3 regions of the Kitasatospora sp. NPDC094028 genome follow, and region 3 is predicted to be linked to each of the others. Evidence: predicted binding sites of a transcription regulator. Region 3 holds the regulator's gene; each other region holds the start of a gene.
The links. Region 3 encodes HspR, which represses chaperone genes until heat shock. Its sites were predicted from a motif close to TTGAGNNNNNNNNNCTCAA; they were not measured.
Positions count from the first base shown of each region.

Region 1: a site for HspR is predicted at 3,884-3,902, ahead of lon (endopeptidase La). Genes of this name have one in related genera too.
Region 2: a site for HspR is predicted at 2,137-2,155, ahead of dnaK (molecular chaperone DnaK). Genes of this name have one in related genera too.

Region 1 covers NZ_JBMVFA010000010.1:6,245-15,911, forward strand. The annotation lists gene ACPC54_RS17145 (multifunctional oxoglutarate decarboxylase/oxoglutarate dehydrogenase thiamine pyrophosphate-binding subunit/dihydrolipoyllysine-residue succinyltransferase subunit) at 1-150, opposite strand, end outside; gene ACPC54_RS17150 (sensor histidine kinase) at 461-1,591, opposite strand; gene ACPC54_RS17155 (response regulator transcription factor) at 1,673-2,410, opposite strand; gene ACPC54_RS17160 (rhomboid-like protein) at 2,978-3,763, shown strand; gene lon (endopeptidase La) at 3,925-6,321, shown strand; gene ACPC54_RS17170 (GtrA family protein) at 6,370-6,912, shown strand; gene ACPC54_RS17175 (ROK family transcriptional regulator) at 6,949-8,190, shown strand; gene ACPC54_RS17180 (ABC transporter permease) at 8,232-9,281, opposite strand; partial or broken gene ACPC54_RS17185 (MDR family MFS transporter) at 9,530-9,667, shown strand, end outside.
Region 2 covers NZ_JBMVFA010000047.1:4,466-14,132, reverse strand. The annotation lists gene grpE (nucleotide exchange factor GrpE) at 1-229, opposite strand, end outside; gene dnaK (molecular chaperone DnaK) at 226-2,079, opposite strand; partial or broken gene ACPC54_RS38505 (Hsp20/alpha crystallin family protein) at 2,437-2,838, opposite strand; gene ACPC54_RS38500 (J domain-containing protein) at 3,034-3,522, shown strand; gene ACPC54_RS38495 (STAS domain-containing protein) at 3,513-3,845, shown strand; gene ACPC54_RS38490 (hypothetical protein) at 3,975-4,445, opposite strand; gene ACPC54_RS38485 (hypothetical protein) at 4,450-4,866, opposite strand; gene ACPC54_RS38480 (hypothetical protein) at 5,289-5,483, shown strand; partial or broken gene ACPC54_RS38475 (nicotinamidase) at 5,761-5,862, shown strand; gene ACPC54_RS38470 (hypothetical protein) at 6,001-6,219, shown strand; gene ACPC54_RS38465 (NUDIX hydrolase) at 6,505-6,945, shown strand; gene ACPC54_RS38460 (AAA family ATPase) at 6,942-7,529, shown strand; gene ACPC54_RS38455 (NUDIX domain-containing protein) at 7,595-8,083, shown strand; gene ACPC54_RS38450 (ABC transporter ATP-binding protein) at 8,215-9,667, shown strand, end outside.
Region 3 covers NZ_JBMVFA010000002.1:135,889-145,555, reverse strand. The annotation lists gene ACPC54_RS03685 (hypothetical protein) at 307-462, shown strand; gene ACPC54_RS03680 (hypothetical protein) at 550-1,533, opposite strand; gene ACPC54_RS03675 (heat shock protein transcriptional repressor HspR) at 1,724-2,233, opposite strand; gene dnaJ (molecular chaperone DnaJ) at 2,250-3,404, opposite strand; gene grpE (nucleotide exchange factor GrpE) at 3,551-4,171, opposite strand; gene dnaK (molecular chaperone DnaK) at 4,168-6,012, opposite strand; gene ACPC54_RS03655 ((Fe-S)-binding protein) at 6,326-8,557, shown strand; partial or broken gene manB (mannose-1-phosphate guanylyltransferase) at 8,892-9,667, shown strand, end outside.

The DNA of each region.
Region 1 (9,667 bases), on a different contig from region 3:
GTAGTCGGCGAAAAAGTCCCACCAGGCTCGGTCGACCGAGTTCGGGTCCTGGAGGTACTGCTGGTAGATCTCGTCGACGAGCCACTCATTGGGGCCGAAGCCAGTGGAGCTTGCCGAGCTGTTGGGGGTCTCTGGGGACTGTGGCGACACGGCGGCAACCGCCCTCTTCCGCTTCCTTTTGGGATGTTTGGACAGCGGGGATTAAGGCTACGCCCCTGACCAGTGATCGCGCAGTCCCCGGGCCCCAGGCGTCGCCCAGATCACAGTCCTGACCTGGGATTTGGCCGAAAAACTGCGTTAGAAAGCCGGATCTGAGGGGAAGCGACCGGCCCGCAAATCGGGACAAAAACGGACATAGCCCCGATCGAATGCCTTCACGATCTTCGTATGCGTCTGTGTCGGTTCTGTGACAAACGGAGTGCGGTCGAACCATCCCCGGCCGCACGCCGTTCGGCGCCGCTCAGCGCTGTCCCGGCAGCCGGACCTCGATCCGGCAGCCCTTCGGCGACTCCGCCACCGCGATCCGCCCGCCGTGCAGGTCCACCGCCCAGCGGGCGATGGCCAGGCCCAGCCCGGTGCCGCCGTCCGAGCCCGGCCCGGAGGCCGTCGCGGTGCCGCTGCGGCTGAACCGCTCGAAGACCCTCGTACGGTCGGCCGCCGGGATGCCCGGGCCCTCGTCCTGGACCTCCAGCAGCAGTGCGCCGTCCTCGCCGTCCGGCCGGGCGCGCACGGTCACGGTGCCGCCGGGCGGGGAGTGCTTGCAGGCGTTGTCGACCAGGTTGGCGACCACCTGGTGGAGCCGCTCCGGGTCCGCCACGCCGGTCAGGCCGGCCGGGCTGACCTCCAGGGCCAGTCGGACGTCGCCGCGCCGGGAGAACGCCCCGCCGGCCGTCGCGCCGTCCACGGTGACGCCGCGCAGCACGCCGTCCAGGAACTCCCGCACCTCGAAGGGGCGCAGGTCCAGGTCGACCACGCCGTCGTCGATCTTGGAGAGGTCCAGCAGGTGGGTGACCAGGCGGCCGAGCCGCTCGGTCTGCTCCAGCGCGGCCTCCAGGGTCGCGGGGTTCGGCTGGACCACGCCGTCCACCACGTTCTCCAGCACGGCGCGCAGCGCGGCGATGGGCGTGCGCAGTTCGTGCGAGACGTTGGCGACGATCTCGCGGCGGTGCTGGTCGGCGGCCTGGAGATCGGCCGCCATGGCGTTGAAGGCGGCCGCCAGCTCGCCGATCTCGTCGCGCGAGCCCACCTCGACCCGGCGGCTGTAGTCGCCGGAGGCCATCGCCCGGGCGGCGGCCGTCATCTCGCGCAGCGGCGCGGCCAGCCCGTGCGCGAGGAACTGCATGAACAGCAGTGAGGCGATCATGGAGAAGACCATGATGATCCGGATCTGGGTCGCGGACTGGATCGCCACGACCACCATCCCGGTGGCCAGGAAGACGGAGACGATCACCAGCAGGGCGAGTTTGCCCTTGATCGAGCGGACCGGGTCGAGCGGCCGGATGTCGGCCCAGACCCGGCGGGCGGCGCGGGCCGCGAGCGTCTGCGGGCGCTCGGCCTCGGCGTCGCCGTTGCGTTGCTGTGGAAAGGTCATGGGGTCCTGTGATCCCCGCGTGCCCGCACGGCGGTGTTCGGGACACGGGCCCCCCGGTGGCCCGTCGCCCGAGGTCCGCCGCTAGGAGAGCGGGGCCTCCAGTGCGTATCCGACGCCGTGGACGGTGCGGATCCAGCTGGCGCCGATCTTGCGCCGCAGTGCCTTGACGTGGCTGTCGACGGTGCGGGTGCCGGACGCGTCGGTCCAGTCCCACACCTCGGCCAGCAGCTGCTCGCGGGTGAGCACCGCGCGCGGCTGGGCCGCCAGGCAGGCGAGCAGGTCGAACTCGGTCGGCGTCAGGTGGACGTCGCCCGAGGCGAGCCGCACCCGGCGCTGCACGTGGTCGATCTCCAGTTCGCCGAAGCGCAGGCTGCCGAGCGCGGGCGTGCGGGCCGCCTGCTGGGCGCGCTCGACGCGGCGCAGCAGCACGTTGACCCGGGCGGCGAGTTCGCGCATCGAGAACGGCTTCGTCATGTAGTCGTCCGCACCGACGCCGAGGCCGACCAGCAGGTCCGTCTCGTCGTCGCGGGCGGTCAGCATCAGTACCGGTACCGGCCGCTGGGCCTGGATGCGGCGGCACACCTCCAGGCCGTCGAAGCCGGGCAGCATGATGTCGAGGACGACCAGGTCCGGCTGCCAGGTGTGGAAGCCGTCCACCGCGCCCGGCCCGTCGTGGGCCACGGCGACCTTGAAGCCCTCCGCGCCCAGTCGGGCCGCGATCGACTCGGCGATCGTGGGCTCGTCCTCCACCACCAGCACTCTGCGCTGGCTGCTCACCGTGCCGCCGGTGTTGTGGTGGTCCTGCTGAATTTCTGTCACGGTCACGCCACCGCCCCCAGGGCTGCGGGCCGGCCACCTGTGGGGATGGCGGGGCTCCGCTCGTAGTCTTGTTCCGTCGTGGACTGTGCCGGGTCCGCCGTCCCGCCGCGCGATCGGGAGCGGTGCGGGCGGATGGTCGCCGCCCGCTGTTCTCCCACGCACTCCGCAGCGTACGGACAGCGGATGCTTTCCGGCAGGTGGACCGGATGTTTCCGGCCCGCGGGCCGGCTTGTCGGGCCGCCCGCGGGCCCACCGCAGGGGTGGGCACGGGCCGATACCTTACCCGGCGAATTTTCACTGCGTAACGGTACGTATGCGGTCCAGTTCACGTTGAGTCCCCGGTCAGAGCCGCTACTGACGGGTCAATCGGAACTAGGTCCGGACCAATTCCGGCTATTCGGAGCCGTTGACTCCGGGCCGGTCTTCACGGGCTTTTCTCAGTTGCCTCTCAGAACCTCGACGTAACGTGGTCGCGTCGGCACCCGACAAGCGGAATCCTCCGTGCCCGCCGGTACGTTGGGCACTGCGCGAGGGACTCGGTGGCTGCGGGCGTGGAGCGGAGGCGGCATGGCGGGACTGCGGCAGGAGGCCGGACGGCAGGGCCCTCCGCCCGCGGGCGTGCCGTACGGAATGCTCCGGTACGGGCTGCGCACCGGAGTCCTCGACTGGCTGCTGGAACGGGTTCCGACGCCCCGGCGCAATCCCTTCACGCTCGGGTACCTCGCGGTCGTCGGCCTCACCACGACCTTCGCGAAACTCGCCGACCCGGAACTCGTGCAACGCCTCCAGGGGGCGTCCAGTTCGGACGGGCACAACCTCCTGCAGCACCCTTTGCGTGCTCTTGTGCTGAGCGGTTTCTGGGTGGCCGGCGAGGTCTGGATGCCCTACCTGTGGGGTTTCGCCTTCACCCTGGCGCCGCTGGAGCGCCGGGTCGGCCCGGCCCGGGCGGCCGCGGTGTTCGCGGTCGGGCACGTCGTGGCCACGTTGCTCTCGCAGGGCGTCGTGTTCGTCGCGGTGGAGACCGGGCGGATGGACCCGGCGGTGATGGACCGGCTGGACATCGGGGTCAGCTACGGCGTGCTGGCCTGTCTGGGAGCGGTGTCCGGCCTGCTGTCCCGGCGCGGCCGGGTGCTCGCGCTGGGCGCGGTCGGGCTGATGATCGCCGAGCAGATCGCCGCCGAGAAGGACGTGGTCACCGCCGTCGGGCACCCGGCGGCGGTGCTCGCCGGGGTGGCGCTGTGGCGCTGGCTGCGCGGGGTCGAGCGGCGCCGGCCGAGGCCCCGCCGGGTGGCCGCGCGGGCCGCCGGGGTCGCCGCCGGACCCGGGACGACCGGGGTGCCGGCCGCGCGTTGACCGCCCCGCCCGCCGGTTTTTGACGGGGGCGCCCGGAGGGGGGTCCGAGCGGCCTTCCGGGGTTCGAAGCGTTCGCTCACGGCGAACAAGGTGGTGGGAACATCCGCGGGCCGAGAAGCCTTTAGTCAGGTCGACTCAAGTTCACTGACTGGGGAGAGATCATGGCATCGACGTCCACACCGCTCACCCTGCCCGTCCTGCCGCTCGACGACGAGGTCGTCCTGCCGGGCATGGTCGTCCCGCTGGACCTGAAGGACACCGAGGTGCGCGCCGCCGTCGAGGCCGCCCGCGCCGCGGCCACCGGCCCCGGCAAGCCGCAGGTCCTGCTGGTCCCGCGGGTGGACGGCTCGTACGCGGCGGCGGGCACGCTGGCCACCGTGGAGCAGGTCGGCCGGCTGGCCGACGGCGACCCGGCGGCGCTGGTGCGCGCCGTGCGACGGGTCCGGATCGGCGCCGGCACCACCGGTCCCGGCGCCGCCCTCTGGGTGGAGACCACGCCGTTCAAGGAGTCCTCGGTCGGCACCCCGGTCGCCGGTCGGGCCGCCGAGCTGGTCAAGGAGTACAAGGCGCTGTCCACCCAGTGGCTGCGCAAGCGCGGCGCCTGGCAGATCGTCGACCGGGTCGCGCAGATCGAGGGCGTCGGCGAGCTCGCCGACAACATCGGCTACGCGCCCTTCGCCACCGCCGAGCAGAAGCTCAAGGTGCTGCTGGAGGCCGACCAGGTCGCCCGACTGGAGTACGCGCTCACCCTGCTGCGCGACCACCTCGCGGAGGAGGAGGTCAACGACACCATCCGCAAGGACGTCGAGGAGGGCGTGGCCAAGCAGCAGAAGGAGTTCCTGCTCCGCCGCCAGCTGGAGGCCGTCCGCAAGGAGCTGGCCGAGCTCAACGGCGACCCCGCCGACGAGGAGGGCGACTACCGCGCCCGGGTCGAGGCTGCCGACCTGCCCGAGAAGGTGCGGGAGGCCGCGCTCAAGGAGGTCGACAAGCTGGAGCGCTCGTCCGACCAGAGCCCCGAGGGCTCCTGGATCCGCACCTGGCTGGACACCGTCCTGGAGCTGCCCTGGAACGAGCGCACCGAGGACGCCTACGACATCGCCGGCGCCCGGGCCGTCCTGGACGCCGACCACGCCGGCCTGGCCGACGTGAAGGAGCGGATCGTCGAGTACCTGGCCGTCCGCAAGCGCCGGGCCGACCAGGGGCTCGGGCTCGTCGGCGGCCGGCGAGGGGGAGCCGTGCTGGCCCTGGTCGGGCCCCCCGGGGTCGGCAAGACCTCGCTCGGCGAGTCGGTGGCCCACGCCATGGGCCGCAAGTTCGTCCGGGTCGCGCTCGGCGGCGTCCGGGACGAGGCGGAGATCCGCGGCCACCGGCGCACCTACGTCGGCGCGCTGCCCGGCCGGCTGGTGCGGGCGATCAAGGAGGCCGGCTCGATGAACCCGGTCGTCCTGCTCGACGAGATCGACAAGGTCGGCTCCGACTACCGGGGCGACCCGGCCGCCGCCCTGCTGGAGGTGCTGGACCCGGCCCAGAACCACACCTTCCGGGACCACTACCTGGAGGTCGAGCTCGACCTCTCCGACGTCGTCTTCCTCGCCACCGCCAACGTGCTGGAGGCCATCCCCGAGCCGCTGCTCGACCGGATGGAGCTGGTCCGGCTCGACGGCTACACCGAGGACGAGAAGGTCGTCATCGCCCGCGACCACCTGCTCCCGCGCCAGCTGGAGAAGGCCGGCCTCGGCGGCGAGCAGGTCGGCGTCGACGAGGCGGCGCTGCGCCGGCTCGCCGGGGAGTACACCCGGGAGGCCGGCGTCCGGAACCTGGAGCGCTCGATCGCCCGGGTGCTGCGCAAGATCGCCGCACAGGCCGAGCTGGGCGAGCGCGAGCTGCCCGTCACGGTCGGCGCGGAGGACCTGCGCGCCCTGATCGGCCGGCCGCACCACGTGCCGGAGGCCGCCCAGGAGCCCGCCGAGCGGCGCACCGCCGTCCCCGGCGTGGCCACCGGCCTGGCCGTCACCGGTGCCGGCGGCGACGTCCTCTACATCGAGGCCTCGCTCGCCGACGCCGAGACGGGCGGCACCGGGCTCACCCTCACCGGGCAGCTCGGCGACGTGATGAAGGAGTCCGCGCACATCGCGCTCTCCTACCTGCGCTCGCGCGGCGCCGAACTGGAGCTGCCGGTCACCTCGCTGCGCGACCGCGGCGTGCACCTGCACGTCCCGGCCGGGGCCGTCCCCAAGGACGGGCCGAGCGCTGGCATCACCATGACCACGGCGCTGGCCTCGCTGCTCTCCGGCCGCAAGGTCCGCACCGACGTCGCGATGACCGGCGAGGTGTCGCTCACCGGGCGGGTGCTGCCGATCGGCGGGGTGAAGCAGAAGCTGCTCGCCGCCGACCGGGCCGGCGTCACCACGGTGATCATCCCCAAGCGCAACGAGGCCGACCTGGACGACGTCCCGGCCGAGGTGCTGGAGCGGCTCACCGTCCACCCGGTGGCGGACGTGCGGGAGGTGCTGGAGCTGGCGCTGGAGCCGGCCGAGGTACTGGTCGCGGCCGCCTGACCGACCGGCCGGGAGGCCGACGGCACCTCCGCGTGTGAGACTGCGGAGGTGCCGTCCCCCACGCAGCGCGCCCTGGCCCGGGTGCCGGAGCGGCTCCGCCCGGCCCTGGTGCGGCACCGCCGACTGGTGAAGTTCCTGCTGGTCGGCGGCTTCTGCTTCGCGCTCACCATGGTGATCGACTTCGAGCTGAAGTTCACCGTGCTGGAGCACAGACCGGTGATCGCGCTGACCGTGGCCACCGTGATCGGCACCGTCGTCTCGTACGTGCTGAACCGGCGGTGGGCCTTCCGGGCCTGCGGGCGTCGGCGCGAGCCGCTGCTGTTCGCGCTGGTCAGCGCGGTCGCCATCGCCGTCAACGACCTGCCGCTGGCCGTCTCCCGCTACCTGCTGGACCTGCGCGAGCCGTACGTCGGCCCGCTCGCCCAGGAGGTCGCCGACTTCCTCAGCGGCATGGTGGTCGGCACCTTCGTCGCGATGCTGTTCCGGTTCTGGGCGATCCAGCGCTGGGTCTTCACCAGCGCGCCGACCAGCACGCCGACCGGCACCGAAGCCGGTTACGCTGCACCCGAGGTGCCGCAGGATGCGCCGTAGCCGGCGCCGTAGGCGAAGAAGCACGAGGTGAACGCGATGCGCGGGGAACCGGACGGCTTCCGGGCCGGGCCCGCCAGCCAGCAGGGGATGCGCCGGGCCAACCTGGCCCTGGTGCTCGGTGTGATCGCCCGCGCCCCGCGCTCGCGCGCCGAGGTCGCCGCCGAGACCGGGCTGACCAGGGCCGCGGTCTCCTCCCTGGCCGAGCAGCTGATCGCCGCGGGCCTGGTCGTCGAGGAGGGCCCGGCCGCGCCCAGCGGCAAGGTCGGCCGCCCCGGCACCGCGCTCGGGCTCGATCCGGACGGCCCCGCCGGGCTCGGCGCCGAGATCGGCGTGCGGCACCTCGGCGCCTGCGTGGTCGACCTGCGCGGCGAGGTCCGCGCCTGGCGCCGCCTGGAGATCCGCAACCAGGGCCGCCGGCCCGCCGCCGTCATGGCCGACCTCGCCGACCTGCTGCACGCGGCCGTCGCCGAGGCCGGCCTGCGCCCGGCCGGGCTGACCCTCGCCGTGCCCGGCCTGGTCGGCGCGGACGGGCTGCTGCAGCGGGCCGCGAACCTCGGCTGGCAGGACGTCCCGCTGGCCGCCGAGCTGCGCCCCGCCCTGCGCGCGGCCGGCGGCGACCTGGCCGACCTGCCGGTCGACGCGGACAACGAGGCCAACCTCGGCGGGCTCGCCGAACGCTGGCTGGGCGAAGGCCCGGAGGACTTCCTGTACGTCTCCGCCGAGGCCGGGGTCGGCGCCGCGATCGTGGTCGGCGGCCGGCTGCTGCGTGGGGCCCGCGGCTACGCGGGCGAGTTCGGCCACGTGCCGGTGCACCCGGACGGGCTCCGCTGCGCCTGCGGCGCGCGCGGCTGCCTGGAGCAGTACGCGGGCGAGGCCGCGGTGCTGCGGGCGGCCCGGCTGACCGGCGCCCGCGGGGACTGGGTGACGCTGGTCGCCGAACAGGCGACGGCCGGGGACCCCGCGGCCCGGGCGGCCCTGGCCGGGGCCGCCCGGGCGCTGGGCATCGCCGCCGCCGGGGCGGTCAACCTGCTGGACCCGGCCGCGGTGGTGCTGGGCGGCGGCTACGCCCGGCTGGCGCCCTGGCTGCTGCCGGCCCTGCGGGCCGAGCTGGCCGCCCGGGTGACGGTCCGGCCGTGGGCGGAGGAGCGGCTGACGGTCTCCCGGCTGGGCCGCCGCGGGCCGCTGCTGGGGGCCGCGGTGGGGGTGGTGCGGGCGATCGTCGCCGATCCCGGGCCGCTGGCGGTGGCCGGGCCGGCGGACGGGCCCGGGGAGGGCTGAGCCCCCGGAACCGTACGGTCCGGGGGCTCGGGGGCCGTGGGTCAGGCCGCCTCGGCGGTCTCCTTGACCAGCTCGCGTCCGCCGGAGCGCGGGCCGCGCAGCACGGCCAGCAGAGCGACGCCGATGCCGACCAGGGCCCAGAGCACGAGCACCAGGATCGGCATGCCCAGGTTGGTGGAGCCGAAGTAGGCGATCGACTTGGTGGCGCTGGTGCCGGCGCCGTTCGGCAGCAGCGAGCCGATCGCCCGCCAGAACGGCGGCATCATCGGGGCCGGGTAGACGCCGCCGGCGCTCGGGTTGCCCAGCACCACGAAGATCAGCACAGCGATGCCGATGCCGAGGATGTCGAACAGGCACTGCAGCGCCATGGTGAAGGCGCCGACCGTGAACACCACCAGGGCGCCGATCGCGGTCAGGGAGAGGACCGAGCCGGGCAGCGCGTCCAGGACCGGCCCGGCGATGACCGTGCCGCCGAGGCCGGCGACCACCGAGTACAGCGCCAGGACGCCGAGGCGGATCAGCAGGCGGTGGACGTTGGCGGGCTTGGAGCCGGCGCTGATGCCGAGGATCGAGGCGACCAGGTAGCCGCCGACGCACCAGCCGATGACCAGGTAGAACGAGGACAGGCCGTTGGTGTCGCCCTTGGCCAGCGGCAGGACGTCCTGGACGGCGACCGTGCGGCCCTGGGCCTTGTCCAGCGCGGTGGTGATGCTCTCGGCGGCCTTGGCGGCGGAGGTGCCGCGGGCGTTGCCGACCAGCAGGGTGTCCTCGGTGCCGGTCGGGTTCACGACCAGCGCCGCGTAGATCTTCTGGTCCTTGATCTGCTGGGTCGCCGTCTCGGCGTCCGGCGCGGTGACGGGCTTGACGGCGTCGTTCGGCACGCCCTCCAGCGCGGCCACCAGCTTGGGCGTGACCTGCGGCGGGGCCACCACCGCGATCGACAGCTCGTGCGGGGCCGGGTGGTGCAGCGCCCCCACGTACGAGGTGATGAAGCCGAGCTGCAGCAGCAGCACGCCGATCACGAGCAGTGCCGCGCGCGGGGTGACCGCGCTCCTCAGTTCGGCGACGAAACCCTGCCCCGGGGCGGCCATCCACATCTCCTTGCGTATCGGGGGAAAACGGATACTTAATACCATGAAGTAGTTCGCTTGTCGCACTCTCCGCGCCACATCCGGGCCCGGCCGCCGGTCACGACCGGTCTTTGCTTGGCCTTGAAGAAAGTTGCCTAAGTCAACCATCCAGGCATATGGTTGCGTTAGACAACAAATTTCTAAGGACTCGGATGACCGTGACCACTGAGGCCCCGACCGGTACCCCCGCAGCCGTCGACGACCGACCGATGACGCACCGGCAGGTGATGGAGGCGCTGTCCGGCCTGCTGCTCGGCACCTTCGTGGCCGTGCTCTCGTCGACCGTCGTCTCCAACGCCCTGCCGCACATCCTCACCGACCTGCACGGCGGCCAGTCCGCGTACACC
Region 2 (9,667 bases), on a different contig from region 3:
GCGCCTCGCCGCCGGTCTCTTCGGGCGCCTGGCCGCGGGGGGCGGCACCGCCGGCCAGCAGGGCACTGTCGGTGCCGCCAGGGTGCTCCCGTCCCCGGGGGTCGGTCGGCGGCTTCGTGCCGGCATCACGCAGTTGCAGGGTGTCGGGGTCGATGCGCCGCTTGTCGTGGATGACCACCTGAGGGCGCTGGTCCTCGGCGTTCTTGCTGGGCCTGGATGGCGTGGTCATGCGGCGCCTCCCTTGCGCTCGTCCTCGTCCACGATCTCGGCGTCCACGACCTCCTCTTCCGAGCCTTGCGGGCCGGTCGCACCGCCGCCTGGCGCACCGGGGGCGGTCTGGGCGTAGATGGCCTGGCCCAGTTTCTGGCTGACCTGGGCGACCTTCTCGCTCGCCGCGCGGATCGCGCCGGTGTCCTCGCCCTTGAGACTGTCTCTCAGCTCCGCCAGGGCCGCCTCCACCTCGCTCTTCACCTCGGCCGGGACCTTGTCCTGGTTGTCGCTGAGGAACTTCTCGGTGGTGTAGGCGAGTTGCTCGCCCTGGTTGCGGGTCTCGGCCGTCTCCTTGCGGCGGCGGTCCTCCTCGGCGTGCTGCTCGGCCTCGCGGATCATGCGGTCGATGTCGTCCTTGGGCAGGGAGGATCCGCCGGTGACGGTCATCTTCTGCTCCTTGCCGGTGCCGAGGTCCTTCGCGCCGACATGCATGATGCCGTTGGCGTCGATGTCGAAGGTGACCTCGACCTGCGGCACCCCGCGCGGGGCCGGGGCGATGCCGGTCAGCTCGAACATGCCGAGCTTCTTGTTGTACGCGGCGATCTCCCGCTCGCCCTGGTAGACCTGCACGGTCACCGAGGGCTGGTTGTCCTCGGCGGTGGTGAAGACCTCCGAACGCCGGGTCGGGATTGTGGTGTTGCGCTCGATGAGCTTGGTCATGATGCCGCCCTTGGTCTCGATGCCCAGGGACAGCGGGGTGACGTCCAACAGCAGGACGTCCTTGACCTCGCCCTTCAGCACGCCCGCCTGCAGCGCGGCGCCGACGGCGACGACCTCGTCCGGGTTGACGCCCTTGTGCGGGTCCTTGCCGGTGAGCTTCTTCACCAGGTCGGTGACGGCCGGCATCCGGGTCGAGCCGCCGACCAGGATCACGTGATCGACATCCTTGACCTCGATCCTGGCGTCCTTCACGGCCTGGTGGAACGGGCCCTCGCAGCGCTCCAGCAGGTCGGCGGTCAGCTGCTGGAACTGGGCGCGGGTGAGCTTCTCGTCCAGGTGCAGGGCGCCCTCGGCGGAGGCGGTGATGTAGGGCAGGTTGATCGTGGTCTCCGTGGCGGCGGACAGCTCGACCTTCGCCTTCTCGGCGGCCTCGCGCAGGCGCTGCGCGGCCATCTTGTCCTTGGACAGGTCGATGCCGTAGCCGTTGTTGAACTGCTTGACCAGGTGGTCGACGATCCGCTGGTCCCAGTCGTCACCGCCGAGGTGGGTGTCGCCGGAGGTGGCCTTCACCTCCACCACGCCCTCGCCGATCTCCAGCAGCGACACGTCGAAGGTGCCGCCGCCGAGGTCGAAGACCAGCACCGTCTGGTCGTTCTCCTTGTCCAGGCCGTACGCGAGCGCGGCGGAAGTCGGCTCGTTGATGATCCGCGCCACCTTCAGGCCCGCGATCTCACCCGCCTCCTTCGTAGCCGTGCGCTGGGAATCGTTGAAGTACGCGGGCACGGTGATCACCGCGTCCGTCACGTCCTCACCCAGGTAGGACTCGGCGTCCCGCTTCAGCTTCTGCAGCACCCGCGCCGAGATCTCCTGCGCGGTGTAGCGCTTGCCGTTCACGTCCCCCTTCTCCGGGAAACGCCAGTCACTCTCGCCCATGTGCCGCTTCACCGACCGGGCCGTGCGGTCCACGTTGGTGACCGCCTGCCGCTTGGCGACCTCGCCGACCAGCACCTCACCGCCCTTGCCGAAGGCCACCACCGACGGGGTGGTGCGCGCTCCCTCGGCGTTGGCGATGACGATGGGCTCGCCGCCTTCCAGCACGCAGACCACCGAGTTCGTCGTCCCCAGGTCGATACCGACTGCGCGTGCCATCGCCGGCCTCCTCTCCTGCTGTCCCTCCCCATCTTGCCTCAGTGGGAGGAAGGAAACTTGAGTCCCATAGGGTCAAGAATAAGTCGAGGACCGCGGGTGGAGGAAATCTGTAACGTGGAAGAGAGGTTTCGAGCGGCGAGGTGAGGTCTCGGTGGTGGAGCTTCCCATTGACCCGGCGCCACGGGCCGGGCTTGTCGGCGACTTCCTGGCCGCCCGGCGATCGGGACGGCAGGCCACGGATTTGAGCCGGCGCCGAACGCCACGCCGCCGAGCAGGCCGTGCCTTGCCCCTGATCGCGGACCAGCCCTGGCGCGGGGGTCCGCCAGGAACCGAGCGCCAGGGCTGCGGGTGCGCTGATCAGCTGGTGATCTGCTTCTTCTCGCTGTCGCTCGTGATCTCGATTCTCCGGGGCTTGGCCTGTTCCGCCACCGGGATGCGGATCGTGAGCACACCGGCGTCGCAGTCGGCGTCGATCCTGTCGGATTCGAGGGTGTCGCCGAGGAACAGCTGCCGGCTGAAGACGCCGTAAGGCCGTTCGGCGACGACCATCTCGCGGTCTTCGACCTCCGGGCCGGGCCGCTCGGCCTTGACCGTCAGGACGTTCTGCTCGACGTTCAGGTCGATGCTGTCGGGAGCGGGAAGGTCCCGTCGCCCTCGTAGGCGTCCATCGGCATCGCCGCTGGCCGGGCCGTGGTGCCCAGCAGCTGCTGGGGTGAGCCGGTCGAGCTCGCGGAAGGGATCGGTGCGCATCAGCATCATCAGTCACTCTCCCCAATCGGTCGGTGACACTGCCGGGCTCTCTCGCGGGAGCCGCTCTCACACCCCCATTCAGGGCATCTTGACAAGCGCCTGCCAAGGTTCTATGCAGGTCGATGAGGAGGTTCTGCTCTGCCCCAGGCCGGGTTCGCCCGGGCTGAGCACGGGCGTCCGGGCAAGCCGAGGAGGTGGGCTGCCATGACCGGTGCGCGACCGTGGCGGGATCACTACGCGGTGCTGGGAGTCGAGCCCTCGGCGTCCGCGCAGCAGATCACCTCGGCCTATCGGGCTCAGGTCCGCCTGCTGCACCCGGATTCCCGCCCACCCAGGTCTGCCGGGCCGGGACCGGCCGAACAACTCGGCGACGTGATAGCCGCGTACGAGGTCCTGCACGACCCCGGACTGCGCGCCGCCTACGACGCCGAACGCGACGCTGGCCGCCACCCCCCTCTGGCCGACAGCACCGCCGGTCGTGCGGCCGGGGTGCGGGTGCCGGTGCGTGTGGTCCCGGCGACCGGTGACTCGGCCGGGGCCGCACCGGCCGTCCGGGTCCGCGGTGGGCGTGGGTGGCCGTCCGGCCCCGCGGTGCGGGTCGGTTCGGTGGGGGTCGAGCCCTGCGCTCGCTCCATGCCGCTGAGCCTCTGGGAGTGGATGAACCGGTTGTGGGAGGTGGACCCATGGCTGTGAACGACAGCAAGTTCCGCACTGCCGTCGCCAGGTGGGACGGCCGGGCCACCGTCACCGTCACCGGAGAGATCGACCTTGCCACCGCTCCCGAGCTCGAGATCCGCCTGAAAGACTGCCTCTCGCGCGGGCCCGATCACGTGGAACTGGACTTCTCCGGGGTGACGTTCTGCGACTGCGCGGGCGTGGACGTACTCGAACGCGCCCACCGCGAAGCAAGGGGGGCGGGCATCGGCCTGAAGGTCACCGGCGTGCGTGCCCCGATCGTCGCACGGGTCTTCGATCTTGTCGGCCCGGACGGCCTGGTCAAGCCGGTACAGCACTGACACCCGACCCGCCGTCTCGCACCGACGGGCATGGCACGGCGCCGTGATGCGGCCCGTTCCCGGCACACCGGGAACGGGCCGCATCCAGGTCACAGCACGGGAATCGCGCCATGCCGCGCGGGCAGGTGCTCAGGCGTGGGCCGGAATGCGCGCCCGCGGGCCGCCTGGCCGGGCCAGCGGCTTCTCGGGCTCTGGCGCCGCCCCGGCGGCTCCCTCATCGTGCTCCTCTGCCGCGACCGCGGCCCGGCTCGTCGCCGTGCGCAGTTCGGCCACCGTTTGCGGCGCCTCGATCGAGTGGACCGCGACGCGCGTGAACGGCGAGGGCCGACGCAGGTCGACGCTCACCACCACGTCCGTGAAGGGACGCAGGGCCACGAAGTCCCGGCCACCAGGATGCCGCCACACCCCCAGGCACAGCCTGCCGGGGACCAGCAGGCCACTCTCGCGAACTCCGCGGACAACCCTCCACGGCTGCCTGGTGATCGTGACCTTCTCCACCGCCGTCAGCGGCACCCGGACCGGCCCCGACCGCGTCACGAGCCGCTCCCACCAGCGCAACCGGACCACCAAGTCCGCGCCTTCGACCATCAGCCTCGCCATCAACTCACACCCCCTCTCCCGCGTCAGCGTCGACCTTCACCCCGCCACCCTCTGCATCAGGCGCTCCGAGCCGCGCCGGCTGGGTATGGGCCCGCGCGTCGAGCGGCGGCGCACCGTGCCGCTCCGGCCGGTGACCCGGGGCGTCGACAATCGCTTGACGCGGTGTGCCGACCGGGCCCGGCGGTGTCGGAATCGGCCGGCGGGCGAGAATGCGTCCCACCCAGCGGCGCCCGCACTCGGGGCAGGGCGGCGCTCCCTGGGGGGTGTAGGGCGAGTCCACCGCTATGCCGTCGCGGGAGAAGTACTCCCAGTCCCGTCCGTCGTCATCGCGGTAGTGCTGGACGTCGTAGTCCATGCTCCACTGGTGCCAGCAGTGGCCGCAGGTGAACTCCACGCGTTCCAGGGCCAGTTCCGTGATCACTGTCGACACCTCCTTCGTCGACGCGGCTCACCATCCGGCTCAGGCGGCCGCCGCAGCGGCGCGGCACCCGGCCGCCCGTCCGGACGGCACTCATCACATCTGTCCGTATACCTCCAAACTGGCCTCGACACAACTGCGGAACGAGGTTTCCTTGAATCGGACGTGCAGGTTGTCTCCCCAAGCAGGGGGAATGCCGGCGTGCGTAAACAGGTTGCCCTGATGGCAACGCGGAGTTGCAGCGGCGCGCTCCGGCGGCTCTCCCCCGCTCCTGCCCGGCCTGGGTGCCGGACCGTTCCGCGCCGGCTGTCTCCAGCGGCTGTGACGACAACGAGGCGGCACGCAGCCGGCAGGGATTCCGGCTGGTGGCACCGCCCGGCGCGCGCAGTACCGCATCACGATCCTTGAGCGAAGGAGACTCGACCATGGCTGAAGGAAAGATCGAGGTCTGGTATTCGGAGGCCGGAGAGGGATGCATCCGGGATGCCGCAGGCGACGTACTGGACTTTTCCTTGGATGACCTCTTGAATCCCGACGAGTCCCAGGCTTTGCGCCAAGGGGACAGGGTCGAATACAGAGTCGAGGAAGCCACGCATGCGACCGCGGTCGAGAAGGTCTGACCCACCGCGCGACGGATCGCCGGGGCACCGTCACCCGAGGATCATCACCGGCTCTACCTGGCCAAGGTGATCGACCTGTTCTCGCGCCGCCTGCTCGGCGACGCGATCGGCGTTCATCGCTGGAGGCGACCGGGACCCCGGGGATGGCGCCTCCCCCGCTTGCCGTCGTCCATTCCATGGGGCCACGCCGGACCCACACCACCTCATGCTGATGCCCTGGCACAACGATCAAGGAGGGCGGTCGCGATCACAGGGAAGCGACAGAAGGATGATTCCCATGCATCGAGCACTGATCGTCGTGGATGTACAGAACGACTTCTGCGAGGGCGGGAGCCTGGCGGTCACCGGCGGCTCCGAGGTGGCCGCCGCTGCTGCCGAGTGACGACCGAACGTCGCGTCGCGGCCGGCGGCACCGTCATGTTCCTGTACCGGCACCAGCCCACCTGTCCGTGGGCACTCCGATAGCACCGTAGGCCCGATCGGGAGAGCGGCGGGATCGCCCCGCCCGCCCCGCCCGGTGCACACGAGCCGTCGTAGGTCGTGGTCCTGGGTCGCCAGCGGCATCGCCCAGTGCACTGCCGAAATCGGCGCCACTCTCCACGAAGCCGAGCAGTACGCCGCCGCCGAACCCGAGCTCACCCGTACGGTCGAGCTCTACGTCGACCTCGACGACCGGCGCGGTGCCGGCCCTGCCGAGCGCCTCCGGAGCCGGATCACAGCCCTGGCGGAGGCGTGAACGCCCGCCTCCCGCCGTGCATGGCTCGATTGTCGGTCCCCCGTGGCACACTTCCCTGTTCGACCAGCAACCGCCTTATCAGTATGACGAGTTGGGGCCGTTCACCGGATCGTGTGGCTTCTGCCGCGACACGCCGACGCGGCCCCGCCGGTCCGCCTACGGTGGGACACCTACCGACGCACTCACGTACGACAAACGATCACCAGTTTGATCGCAGCTTCGCCATGCCCTGAACCGGCCGCGCTCCCGCATCGGTTCCCTCACCTCCTGGGAAGGAGAACTCCCTTGTCGCACAACCTGGTTGTCGGAGTGCACCTGGTCCTGATCGAGAACGGCCGGGTGCTGCTCGGACAGCGCGCCAACACCACGTTCGCCGATCAGCACTGGCACGCTCCAGCCGGCCACCTCGAAGCGGGAGAGTCCGTGCTTGCCGGCATGGTCCGCGAGGCCGACGAGGAACTCGGCATCACCATCCGGGAGGAGGACCTCGACCTGGTGCACACCCTCCACCACCTCGACGCCGACGACGGTGCCGGACGCCTCCAGCTGTTCTTCACCGCCCGCGCGTACGCCGGGAGGATCACCAACCGCGAGCCGGACAAGTGCACCGCCCTGCGCTTCTGGCCGTTGGACGGGCTTCCGGAGCCGATCGTCGGCTACACCGCCGACGCGCTCGCGCAGATCGCCGCCGGCCGCCCGCTGTCCGTCGTCGGCTGGCCGGCATGAGCACCACGAGCCACCCGGCGCGACCGACCGCCGGGGCGCCCGTGGGCAACACGGAGACTCGCCTCGTGGTCGTCCGGGGAAACTCGGCGTCGGGCAAGTCGTCGGTGGCTGCGGGAATCCGTGACCGGTTCGGCCGGGGCCTGGCCGTGGTCGCCCAGGACAACCTGCGCCGCACCGTCCTGCGCGAGCAGGACCGGCCCGGCGGCGCGAACATCGGCCTGATCGACACCGTGGCACGGTACGCACTGGGCGCCGGCTACCACGTCGTCATCGAAGGCATCCTGTGCGCAGACCACTACGGCGACATGCTCACGCAGCTGGTGGACGACCATCGCGGCGTCACCCGCTGCTACTACCTCGACATCCCGATCGACGAGACGCTGGTCCGCCACGCCTCGAAAACCGATCCCGAGTACCTGGCGGCGGCCGTCACCGAGCAGGATCTGCGCGACTGGTACCGCGAGCACGACGTACTTCCCGGCGGGATCGAGACCGTCATCGGCTGCGACAGCACCCTCCGCGACACGGTCGAGCGCATCATGCACGAAACCGCGCTCTCGGAGTTGCCCCCACGCGACGCCTAGAAGCAGTCGCCCCACCGTCGCGTCCCCTCCCTTGCCCCTTCAACCTTCACCCAGGAGCACCCCTGATGCACGAGACGAGCAGGCTGTCGGCCGGCGTCATCGCCCACGACCTGAGCACCGACCGGATCGCCACCGTCCACTACGCGCAGCGCAGTTGGACCCCGGGCCCGGCGTGGACGATCCCCGGCGGGAAGGTCGACCCCGGGGAGGACATCGCCCACGCTGCCGCCCGGGAACTGCGTGAGGAAGCCGGGCTCATCGCCCGGCCGTGCGACCTGCGCCTGGTGCACACCATCCAGGCCAAGGAGGGCTGGGACGGGCGCGGCGGGTTCGTGCTGTTCGTCTTCGCCACCAGCAAGTTCACGGGCGAGCTGGTCAACGTCGAGCCGGACAAGCACCTGGAGGTGCGGTGGCACCCCGCCGCCGCCGTCCTGCCCAGCCCGGCGTTCCCGACCTCCAAGGCCGCGGTGGAGGCGTACCTGGCCGGCGGGCCCGCCTTCTCCACCCACGGCTTCGACCTCGCCTCCGGCGGGCGGCAGCTCGTCGAGACGTGACCGGCGCCCGGCCGGCACCGTGGCGGCCGGTTCGCCCGTGGCCGGTCCGTACCGGCTGCCCCGCGGCTACGCCGGGCTCTGACGGCACCGGCGTCCGACCACCGCGATCCCCCATCTGCGAAAGGGAGTATGTGACCAGCGCACCCGAGACCTCGACGGACCCGGTACCGGACAGCGAGCAGCTGCTGTTCGGCGGGCCGATGCGCTACGACTACGGCTGGGCCAAGCACGAGATGGCCAGCGGCAAGGTGACGTTCTGGGCGGTGGCGCGGCAGATGCCGGGTTTCCTGCGCCTGGCCGGGCGGATGGCCTGGGACGCCGACCGCGCGGCGCTGGTGACCCTGGTCGGCGCCGAGTTGCTGCGCGGCCTGGCGGCGGCCGTCGCGCTGATCGCCACCAACCACGCGCTGACGGCCCTGCTCGCTGCCGGCGAGGTCGCCGACGTGCTGCGGGCTGCGACACCGGCGATCGTGGCGGTCGGGGTGATCGCGGGCCTGTCCTCGGTGCTGTCCGCGGCCTCGGGCTGGGCGGGCGAGCGCCTCAAGCCGGCGGTCTTCCGCCAGGCCACGATCGAGTTCCTCGGCATCGTCAGCCGCTCCGAGCTGGAGGCCATCGAGGACCCGGCGTTCCTCGCCGAGGTGGACAGCGCCCGCTGGGGCGCGATGTCGCTGCAGAGCATCATCGGCCAGGCCACCTCCGTCCTCACCGCCACCTTCGGCCTCGTCTCCGCCGCCGGCGTCCTGTCCGTCCTCCACCCCGCCCTGCTGCCCATGCTGGTGCTGATCGCCGCCCCGCGGGGATGGGGCGCGGTGCGCACCGCCCGGCGCCACTACGCCTCCGCCCGGGCCTGGCTCCAGCACAACCGGGCCAGCACCCTGCTCGCGGACATGCTGATCCGCCCCTACTCCGCGGCCGAGCAGCGGGTGCACGCCGCCGGGCCGTTCATCCTCCACCACTACGAGCAGATGGCCCGCGCCGCCGAACAGGAACAGGCCCGCCTCGCCGGAGCGAAGGCCCGCACCGACCTGCTCGCCGCCGCCCTGGCCGGCGCCGCCACCCTCGGCGCGTTCGCCCTCCTCGGCTCGCTCGTCATGAACGGCACGATCCCGCTCGCCGCCGCCGGCACCGCCGTGGTCGCCATCCGCACCGGCACCGCGAGCATCGGCGGCCTCGTCTCCCAGATCAACGGCCTGTACGAGGAGAGCCTGTTCGTCCGCGACCTCGACCAGCTACGACGCGAAGGCCACCGCCGCGCCATCCCCACCGGCGGTACACCGCTGCCCGAACGCCCCGAGACGATCACCGTCGAGGACGTCTCCTTCACCTACGACGGCCGCGACACCCCCGCGCTCGACCAGGTCACCCTCACCATCCCGCGGGGCAAGGTCGTCGCCCTGGTGGGAGCCAACGGTTCGGGCAAGTCCACCCTCGCCAACATCCTGTGCGGGGTCTACCAGCCGCACCGCGGCCGCGTCCGCTGGGACGGCATCGACACCGCGACCGCCGACCGCGACCAGCTCTTCAGCAGCGTCGCCCTGCTCGCCCAGAACTTCCAACGCTGGTCCTTCACCCTGCGCGCCAACC
Region 3 (9,667 bases):
GGGGAAGCGTCGGCGCGGTGTGGGATATGGGCTGCTCAGATCGGTGATCCCGGTGGTGAACTGTCGCGTATTTGACGGTACATTGGCAGAGTGTGGCTCTCTGTTGGACCATCGGGAGCGAACTGATCGTCCATCGCGGGGGCGTGCCGCGTCCAGGGTTGGCCTGTGTCATCTGGATGACTGGCAGAGAGATGACGCACGCCTGTGCAGGCGGCACAGGTGACAGCAACTCTTCCGTGCGGCACTATGTGAGCCGAAGTTCTGTGGCGCCGTTGGTGGCGAAATCCCGAGGGAAGGAGTGGGAGCATGCCGAGCATGCGCCGATTTGCCCGCAAGATTGTGCTTTCGCTCGCCATCGCAGCGGCACTTGGCACGGCTTACCTGGCCGACGCTCAGGGCTCCGATCGCGCGGCCGCTCCGGCTGCTGCGGTGACCGTCGCCGACGACTTCAGCTGGAGCTGAGTGCGGGCGGGGTGTCCGGCTGTCGTTGAGCCGATGAGGGCATCCCCGGGCGTCAATGCCCACTGCCGACCGTAGGGCCGGGGTGTGTCACCCCGCGGCGCCCTGGGACTGGCGGCCGAGGACATAGCCGAGCTGGAACAGCGAGTCCACTTTGTATTCCTCGCGCATCTCGGCGATGTGCCTCGCAAGTGTGCGCTCGCTGATGCCCAGGCGTCGTGCGATGACGCGGTGGTTGGTTCCTTCGAGCATTTGATCGATGATCGTCTGCCGCAGGCGGGGCACCACTTCCTGCGGAATCGCCCGATCACCGTCGAATTCGAGCGCGCGACTCCAGTAGCGCTCGAAAACCTCCTCCACCAGGTAGCCGATCACGGCGGCATCGTGGATGAAGGCGGCGAGGGTCAGATCGTCGCCGATCGGTATGACGGCCAGGCGTCGATCGAAGACGATGAGCCGCGTGTAGGGCTCGTCGAGGGTCCGGTACTGGCCTCCCGCACGGGTGAGGGTCGCGACGTAATCCCTGGTCGGCTGATGATGCCGCGTGCTGGCGTGGTAAATTGTCCGGGTTTTAGTGCCCTTGCGGAGAGTGTCCAGGTCGCTTTCGAGCGTTCCGGCGAGAATGTCCGGCGGTCTGGGACCGCCAGGCTGAAGTGCCAGCCCTTCCTCCATCCCGGAAGCCACGGATTGCTGCAATCTCTGGTGAATCAGCGCCTTTCCGCGGACGTATTCGATCGACCCGCCGGCCTGCTTCGGGGCGTGGAACTCCTGGGCGAGCTCCTGGAGCTCCGAAGGAAGGGAAACCGCGCGCGACAGGAATTCGAGTGCCTGACGCTGCCAGGAGTGGCTGAGGCTTTCCGAGAGTTGGGCGGGATCCGTCGCGAGGAACGTACCGGGGTCTTCCGTGTCGGGAATCAGCAGGCCGATTCTGACCAGCTCGTCCAGGGCCGCGTCGGGAAGTTCGGGACCGGAACCCGGCAACAGCTGGCCGTCCCCGCGAACGACGTCCAGATACAGCTTCCGAGCCTCCGCCGAGAGGACGGAAAGGCTGATGAGCTGGTCTCGTTCACTCACCTTCGGCTCCTTGCCGTTACCGTGACGCTTGCGTCCCATCAGCGCCGACGCTGAATCACGTTTCAGCATGCCAGACCGGCCGAGCCCGATGGAAAGGCCCAGTCCGACTGCACTCTCTCACCACACACCAGCCGCCGGCACCCCCCGAACAGGAGGGAACCGGCGGCTGGTGGTGCGGCCGGGGCCCCGGTCAGCGGCGGGGGCGCCAGACGACGAGGGCGCTCGACTGCGGGGTCGGGGGCTGGTACGGGACGAGGTCGCGGCGGTAGGAGGCGTGCACGGCGGCCTCGCGCTGCTGGAGGGCCACGGCGGCGCCCTCCAGGGAGTCGACGAGTTCGGTGACCCGGGACTGCAGGGCGGCGACCTGGTTCTCCAGCTCGATGATCCGCTTGATGCCGGCCAGGTTGATGCCCTCGTCCTGGGAGAGCCGCTGGACCTCGCGCAGCTGCTGGATGTCGCGGGCGGAGTAGCGCCGGCCGCGGCCGGCGGTGCGGTCGGGGCAGACCAGCCCGAGGCGGTCGTACTGGCGCAGGGTCTGCGGGTGCAGGCCGGACAGTTCGGCGGCGACGGAGATGACGTACACCGGGGTTTCCTCGGTGAGCACGTACTGCGGAGGAGCGGTGGCCCGCCGGGTGCGGCGCGGGGCGTCGCCGGGCAGGCCCTCGCCGAGGCCGGGCCCGATCGGGCTGTCAGGGGTCATCGGGGACATCTGGTGGTCACGCTCCCTTCGCCGCCCGGAAGATGGCGGCTCGCGGGTCGTCGGAGGCGGTGGCCTCGCGGTACTGCTCCAGGGCGTCCAGCGCGTCGCCGGTGACGTGCTGCGGCACCACGACCTCGACGGTGACGAGGAGGTCGCCGCGGGTGCCGTCCTTGCGGGTGGCGCCCTTGCCGCGGGCGCGCATGGTGAGGCCGTTGGCGCTGCCCGGGGGCAGCTTGAGCTTCACGGCCGGTCCGCCCAGCGTCGGCACCTCGATGGTGGCACCGAGGGCGGCTTCCGGGAAGGTGACCGGGACGGTGACGGTCAGGTTGTCGCCCTTGCGCCCGAAGACGGGGTGCGGGTCGACGTGCACGGTGACGTAGAGGTCGCCGGGCTGGCCGCCGCGTTCGCCCTGGGCGCCCTTGCCCTTGAGCCGGATCCGCTGGTCGGCCTGGACGCCGGCCGGGATGCGGACCTGCATGGTGCGGGCGGAGCTGGCCCGGCCGCTGCCGTGGCAGTCGGGGCACGGGTCGTCGACGATCATGCCCCGGCCGCGGCAGTCCTTGCAGGGCTCGGAGAGCGCGAAGGCGCCCTGGCCGCGGCTGACGGTGCCGGAGCCGACGCAGGTGGGGCAGACCCGCGGGGTGGTGCCGGACTTGGCGCCGGTGCCGTTGCACAGCCGGCAGGGGGCCTGGCTGGTCATCCGCAGCGGGACGGTCGCGCCGTCGACGGCCTCCTCGAAGGAGAGCGTCACCTCGGTCTCGACGTCGGCGCCGCGGCGGGGCTGGGCCTGCCGGCCGCCGGTGCGGTTGAACAGGCCGCCGAAGACGTCGCCGATGCCGCCGCCACCGCCGCCGCCCTGGCTGCCGCTGAAGAGGTCGCCGAAGTCGAAGCTGTAGCTGCCGGTGCCCGGGCCGCCGGAGCGGAAGCCGCCGTTGGCGAACAGGCTGCGGGCCTCGTCGTACTCCTTGCGGCGCTTCTCGTCGGAGAGGACGTCGTACGCCTCGGAGATGTCCTTGAAGCGCTCCTCGGCCTTGGCGTCACCCTTGTTGGCGTCGGGGTGGAACTCGCGCGCCAGCTTCCGGTAGGTCTTCTTGATCTCGGTGGCGGTGGCGTCCTTGGGCACGCCGAGGACCTTGTAGTAGTCCTTCTCGACAAAGTCCTTGCCGCTCATGGCTTCCGCCACCTCCCGATGTCCATCGTCGCGTCGTTGTCGACAGCGCACGCACGAGGCGCTGTCGACAGAGCGCTGCGGAGCCGGCCGCCGTTCTGGCCGGCGTACGACTCCGCAGCGCACTGGGTGTCAGCTGTCACAGGTGGTCAGCTGTCCGAGCCACCGTCGGCCTTGTCCGCGTCGGCGGACTTCGCGTCGGCGTCCGGGCCGGACGCCGTCTGGGTGCCCGGCTGGGGCTCCGCCACGGCCACCATCGCCGGGCGGATGATCCGCTCGCCGATGCGGTAGCCGGGCTGGAGGATCTGCACGCAGGTGTCCTCGGTGACGTCCGAGGAGTAACTGTGCATCAGCGCCTCGTGCATGGTCGGGTCGAAGGGCTCGCCCTCCTTGCCGAACTGCTGCAGGCCCAGCTTGGCGACGACCGTCTCCAGCGACTCGGCGACGGACTTGAAGCCGCCCGTCACCTCGCCGTGCTCGCGGGCGCGGCCGATGTCGTCCAGCACCGGGATCAGGGACTCCAGGATGTTGGAGACCGCGATCTCGCGGACGGTCAGCCGGTCGCGCTCGACCCGCTTGCGGTAGTTCTGGTACTCGGCCTGCAGGCGCTGGAGGTCGGCGGTGCGCTCGGTGGCCTCGCGCTTGGCGGCGGCCAGCTCGTCCGCACCGGCCTCGGAGCCACCCGCGGCGGCTTCCTCGGCGGCCTTGATCACGGCCTCCTCGGCGGCGGAGTCGTCGCCGGGCTTGCCACCCTGCGGCTTCCCCGTCATGCCGACGCACCACCCTTGGGCTTCTCGTCGTCCACGATCTCGGCGTCGACGACGTCGTCTTCCTTGGCGTGGGCGGAGTCGCCGGCCGCGGCGGCACCGGCGGGGGCGTCGGCGTTGGCGTAGAGCGCCTGGCCGAGCTTCTGCGCGGTGGTGGAGACCTTCTCGGAGGCCTCGCGGATCTTCGCGATGTCCTCGCCCTTGAGGGCTTCCTTGAGCTCGCCGATGGCGGTCTCGACCTCGGTCTTGACGTCGGCCGGGAGCTTGTCGGCGTTGTCCGCGATGAACTTCTCGGTCGAGTAGACGAGCTGCTCGGCGGAGTTGCGGGTCTCGACGGCCTCGCGGCGCTTGTGGTCGTCCTCGGCGTACTGCTCGGCCTCGCGGCGCATGCGGTCGACCTCGTCCTTCGGCAGCGAGGAGCCGCCGGTGACGGTCATCTTCTGCTCCTTGCCGGTGCCGAGGTCCTTCGCGCCGACGTGCATGATGCCGTTGGCGTCGATGTCGAAGGTGACCTCGATCTGCGGCAGGCCGCGCGGCGCCGGCGGCAGGCCGGTGAGCTCGAACATGCCGAGCTTCTTGTTGTACGCCGCGATCTCGCGCTCGCCCTGGTAGACCTGGATCTGCACGGACGGCTGGTTGTCCTCGGCCGTGGTGAAGATCTCGGAGCGCTTGGTCGGGATCGTGGTGTTGCGCTCGATGAGCTTGGTCATGATGCCGCCCTTGGTCTCGATGCCGAGGGACAGCGGGGTGACGTCCAGCAGGAGGACGTCCTTGACCTCGCCCTTGAGGACACCGGCCTGGAGCGCGGCGCCGATGGCGACGACCTCGTCCGGGTTGACGCCCTTGTTGGCGTCCTGGCCGCCGGTCAGCTCCTTGACGAGCTCGGCGACGGCCGGCATGCGGGTCGAGCCACCGACCAGGACGACGTGGTCGATCTCGGAGAGCGAGATGCCGGCGTCCTTGATCACGTTGTGGAACGGGACCTTGCAGCGCTCCAGCAGGTCCGCGGTGAGCTGCTGGAACTGGGCCCGGGTGAGCTTCTCGTCCAGGTGCAGCGGGCCCTCGGCGGAGGCGGTGATGTACGGCAGGTTGATCGAGGTCTCGGAGGACGAGGACAGCTCGATCTTGGCCTTCTCGGCGGCCTCGCGCAGACGCTGCAGGGCCATCTTGTCCTTGGACAGGTCGACGCCGTGGCCGGACTGGAAGACCTTGACCAGGTGGTCGACGACGCGCTGGTCCCAGTCGTCGCCGCCGAGGTGGTTGTCACCGTTGGTGGCCTTCACCTCGACGACCCCGTCGCCGATCTCCAGCAGGGAGACGTCGAAGGTGCCGCCGCCGAGGTCGAAGACCAGGATGGTCTGGTCGTCCTTGTCGAGGCCGTACGCGAGCGCGGCCGCGGTCGGCTCGTTGACGATGCGCAGGACGTTGAGGCCCGCGATCTCACCGGCCTCCTTGGTGGCCTGGCGCTCGGAGTCGTTGAAGTACGCCGGGACGGTGATGACGGCGTCGGTGACGGTCTCGCCCAGGTACGCCTCGGCGTCCCGCTTCAGCTTCTGCAGCACGAAGGCCGAGATCTGCTGGGGGTTGAAGTCCTTGCCGTCGATGTTGATCTTCCAGCCGGTGCCCATGTGGCGCTTGACCGACCGGATGGTGCGGTCGACGTTGGTGACCGCCTGGCGCTTGGCCACCTCGCCGACGAGCACCTCGCCGTTCTTGGCGAAGGCGACGACGGACGGCGTGGTCCGCGCACCCTCGGCGTTCGTGATGACGGTGGGCTCGCCACCCTCCAGAACGCTGACGACCGAGTTCGTCGTACCGAGGTCGATGCCGACCGCGCGTGCCATCGTAGATACCTCCACGGAAGAGTTGAGCTTTACGGACTCAAGGATGCATGAGGAGCACGAACGAGTCAACAGCCATGAGTCGATCCGACTCAGCTTTGCTGCGGCCGGTCGCTTCCGCTTCCCTTTGGCCTTCCTTTGACGCCTTTTGGGTCCGAATGGGCGAGTGTGGCCTTACGTGACTGCCGCCATACCTTGAGCATCTTCTGAGTCGGTGCTACGGGCGATAGTGTCCGCCCGGTGGGTGATTAAGTTACCCACGAGTACACTTGACCGACCTCTATCCTCACCGCCGCTGGAGTACGGAGAAAGCCGGATGCAGCTAGCAGCGATCCTCATCTCACTGGGCACCACCCTGGTCGGCGTGGCGCTGTTCGCTCGTGCCGTCGCGCAGATCTACAAGTTCATCCGGCTCGGCCAGCCCATCCCGAAGGGCGCGCGGATCAACAACCCGGTGGCCCGCACGATCACCCTGATCCGGGAGTTCCTCGGCCACACCCGGATGAACAAGTGGGGCGTCGTCGGCGTCGCCCACTGGTGCGTCGCCGTCGGCTTCTACGCGCTGATCCTCACCCTGGTCGGCGCGTTCGGCCAGCTCTTCGATCCGGACTACGAGGTCCCGATCATCGGTGACTGGACGCCGTACCTCCTGTTCCAGGAGCTGCTCGGCCTGGTGACCTTCCTCGGCATCGCGGCGCTGATCGTGATCCGGCAGCTGAGCCTGCCGAACAAGGCGGGCCGCAAGTCCCGCTTCGCGGGCTCCAACATGGGCTTCGCGTACTTCGTCGAGGCCGTCATCTTCATCATCGGCGCGGCCATCCTGACCCTGCGCGGTCTGGAGGGCGCGCAGCTGGGCGCCGACCACTACTCGGCCGACTACGTGGTCTCGTACCCGCTGGTGAAGCTGTTCTCCGGGCTGAGCGCCGGCACCCTGCACAACCTGCTCTGGGTCACCGCGACGATCAAGATCTCGATCTCCTTCATCTGGATGATCACGGTCTCGCTGAACACCAACATGGGTGTGGCCTGGCACCGCTTCCTCGGCTTCCCGAACATCTGGTTCAAGCGCAACGCGGACGGCGCCTCGGCGCTCGGCGCGCTGGAGCCGATGACCTCCGCCGGCAAGCCGATCGACTTCGAGGACCCGGCCGACGACGCCGTCTTCGGCGTCTCCCAGGTCGAGCACTTCTCCTGGAAGGGCATCCTCGACTTCTCCACCTGCACCGAGTGCGGCCGCTGCCAGTCGCAGTGCCCGGCCTGGAACACCGGCAAGCCGCTCTCGCCCAAGCTGCTGATCATGAGCCTGCGGGACCACGCCTACAACAAGGCGCCGTACCTGCTGGCCGGTGGCGGCAAGGACATGGAGGGCACCGAGCGGGCCACCGCCGAGCAGCTGCAGGGCGTGCCCGCCGCCGCGCTGGCCGAGGCCGAGCGCCCGCTGATCGGCACCGCCGAGGAGAACGGCGTCATCGACCCGGACGTCCTGTGGTCCTGCACCACCTGCGGCGCCTGCGTCGAGCAGTGCCCGGTGGACATCGAGCACATCGACCACATCGTCGACATGCGCCGCTACCAGGTCATGATCGAGAGCAACTTCCCGACCGAGGCCGGGACGATGCTCAAGAACCTGGAGAACAAGGGCAACCCGTGGGGCATGGCCACCAAGGCCCGCCTCGACTGGGTCAAGGAGCTCAAGAAGGAGACCGGCATCGAGGTGCCGGTGATCGGTGAGGACATCGAGCCCGCCGAGGTCGAGTACCTCTACTGGGTCGGCTGCGCCGGCGCCCTGGAGGACCGCGCCAAGAAGACCACCAAGGCCTTCGCCGAGCTGCTGCACACCGCGGGCGTCAAGTTCGCGATCCTCGGCAAGGAGGAGACCTGCACCGGTGACTCCCCGCGCCGCCTCGGCAACGAGTTCCTGTTCCAGATGCTCGGCGCGCAGAACGTCGAGACGCTGAACGCCGCGCTGGAGGACGCCCCGACCAAGCGGATCGTGGCCACCTGCCCGCACTGCTTCAACACCATCGCCAACGAGTACCCGCAGCTCGGCGGGCACTTCGAGGTGATCCACCACACCCAGCTGCTGCAGCACCTGATCGACGAGGGCAAGCTCGTCCCGGTCAACCCGGTCGAGGGCCTGATCACCTACCACGACCCGTGCTACCTGGGCCGCCACAACAAGGTGTACAGCCCGCCGCGCGAGATCATGGACAAGGTCCCCGGCCTGCGCCAGCAGGAGATGCACCGCCACAAGGAGCGCGGCTTCTGCTGCGGCGCCGGCGGCGCCCGGATGTGGATGGAGGAGCGCATCGGCAAGCGGATCAACACCGAGCGCGTGGACGAGGCGCTGGAGCTCAACCCCGACATCGTCTCCACCGCCTGCCCGTTCTGCCTGGTGATGCTCTCCGACTCGGTCAACGGCAAGAAGAACGAGGGCGCGGCCAAGGAGCACCTGAAGGTGGTCGACGTCGCCCAGCTGCTGCTCGACTCGGTGAAGGCGACCCCGCCGGCCGAGACCGATGAGCAGCCCGCGACGGTGGACGCGTAACAGCCCGCTGTTCGACGGTTCTGCAACAACTGCCCGGCCCGGTGGACGCCGCCAACGCGCCCGCCGGGCCGGGCTTTTCGGTGCCCCGGACGGCTCCCGGAGGTACGGCCGGGGTACGGGGAGTGACGTCTATCGCACAGCCGCCGGACGGGCATTCGGTTGGAAGCAAATACAGTAGGCGCCGGACCGGCTGCGTGCCGGTCGCCGCGTTCCGGGCGGACGGCCGCCCGGGCGCCCACCCGGGCCGGGTGCACACCGGCCGGGCGCAGACCACGACGGAGGTGCCGGCCCGCCGGGCCGGGCCGCGGAGAGCACAAGGGGAACAGCGCAGACCATGACCGAGGCGATCATGCTGGTCGGTGGTAAGGGCACGCGACTGCGCCCGCTGACCACCCACACCCCCAAGCCCATGCTGCCCGTCGCGGGCGTCCCGTTCATCGCGCACCAGCTGGCCCGCGCGGCCGCCGCCGGGGTCACCCGGGTCGTGCTGGCCACCTCGTACCTGGCCGAGGTGTTCGAGGACCACTTCCAGGACGGCACCCCGTACGGCATCGAGCTGGTCTACCTGACCGAGCGCGAGCCGCTGGGCACCGGCGGGGCGATCCGCAACGCCGCCTCCGGGCTCACCTGCGGCCCGGACGAGCCCGTCCTGGTCTTCAACGGCGACATCCTCTCCGGCGTCGACATCGCCGCCCTGCGCGACGGCCACGTGGCCGCCGGGGCCGACGTCACCCTGCACCTCACCCGGGTCGAGGACCCGCGCGCCTTCGGCCTCGTCCCGACCGATGACAACGGGCGGGTGCTGGAGTTCCTGGAGAAGCCGGAGACGCCGGAGCAGATCGTCACCGACCAGATCAACGCCGGCTGCTACGTCTTCACCCGGTCCGTCATCGACCGCATCCCGGCCGGCCGGGAGGTGTCCGTCGAGCGCGAGACCTTCCCGGAGCTGCTGGCCACCGGCGCGCTGCTGCGCGGCGTCGTCGACACCTCGTACTGGCTGGACCTCGGCACCCCGGCCGCGTTCGTCCGCGGCTCCGCCGACCTGGTCCTCGGCAAGGTGGACTCCCCGGCCGTCCCCGGTCCGACCGGCGACGCCCTGCTGCTGCCCGG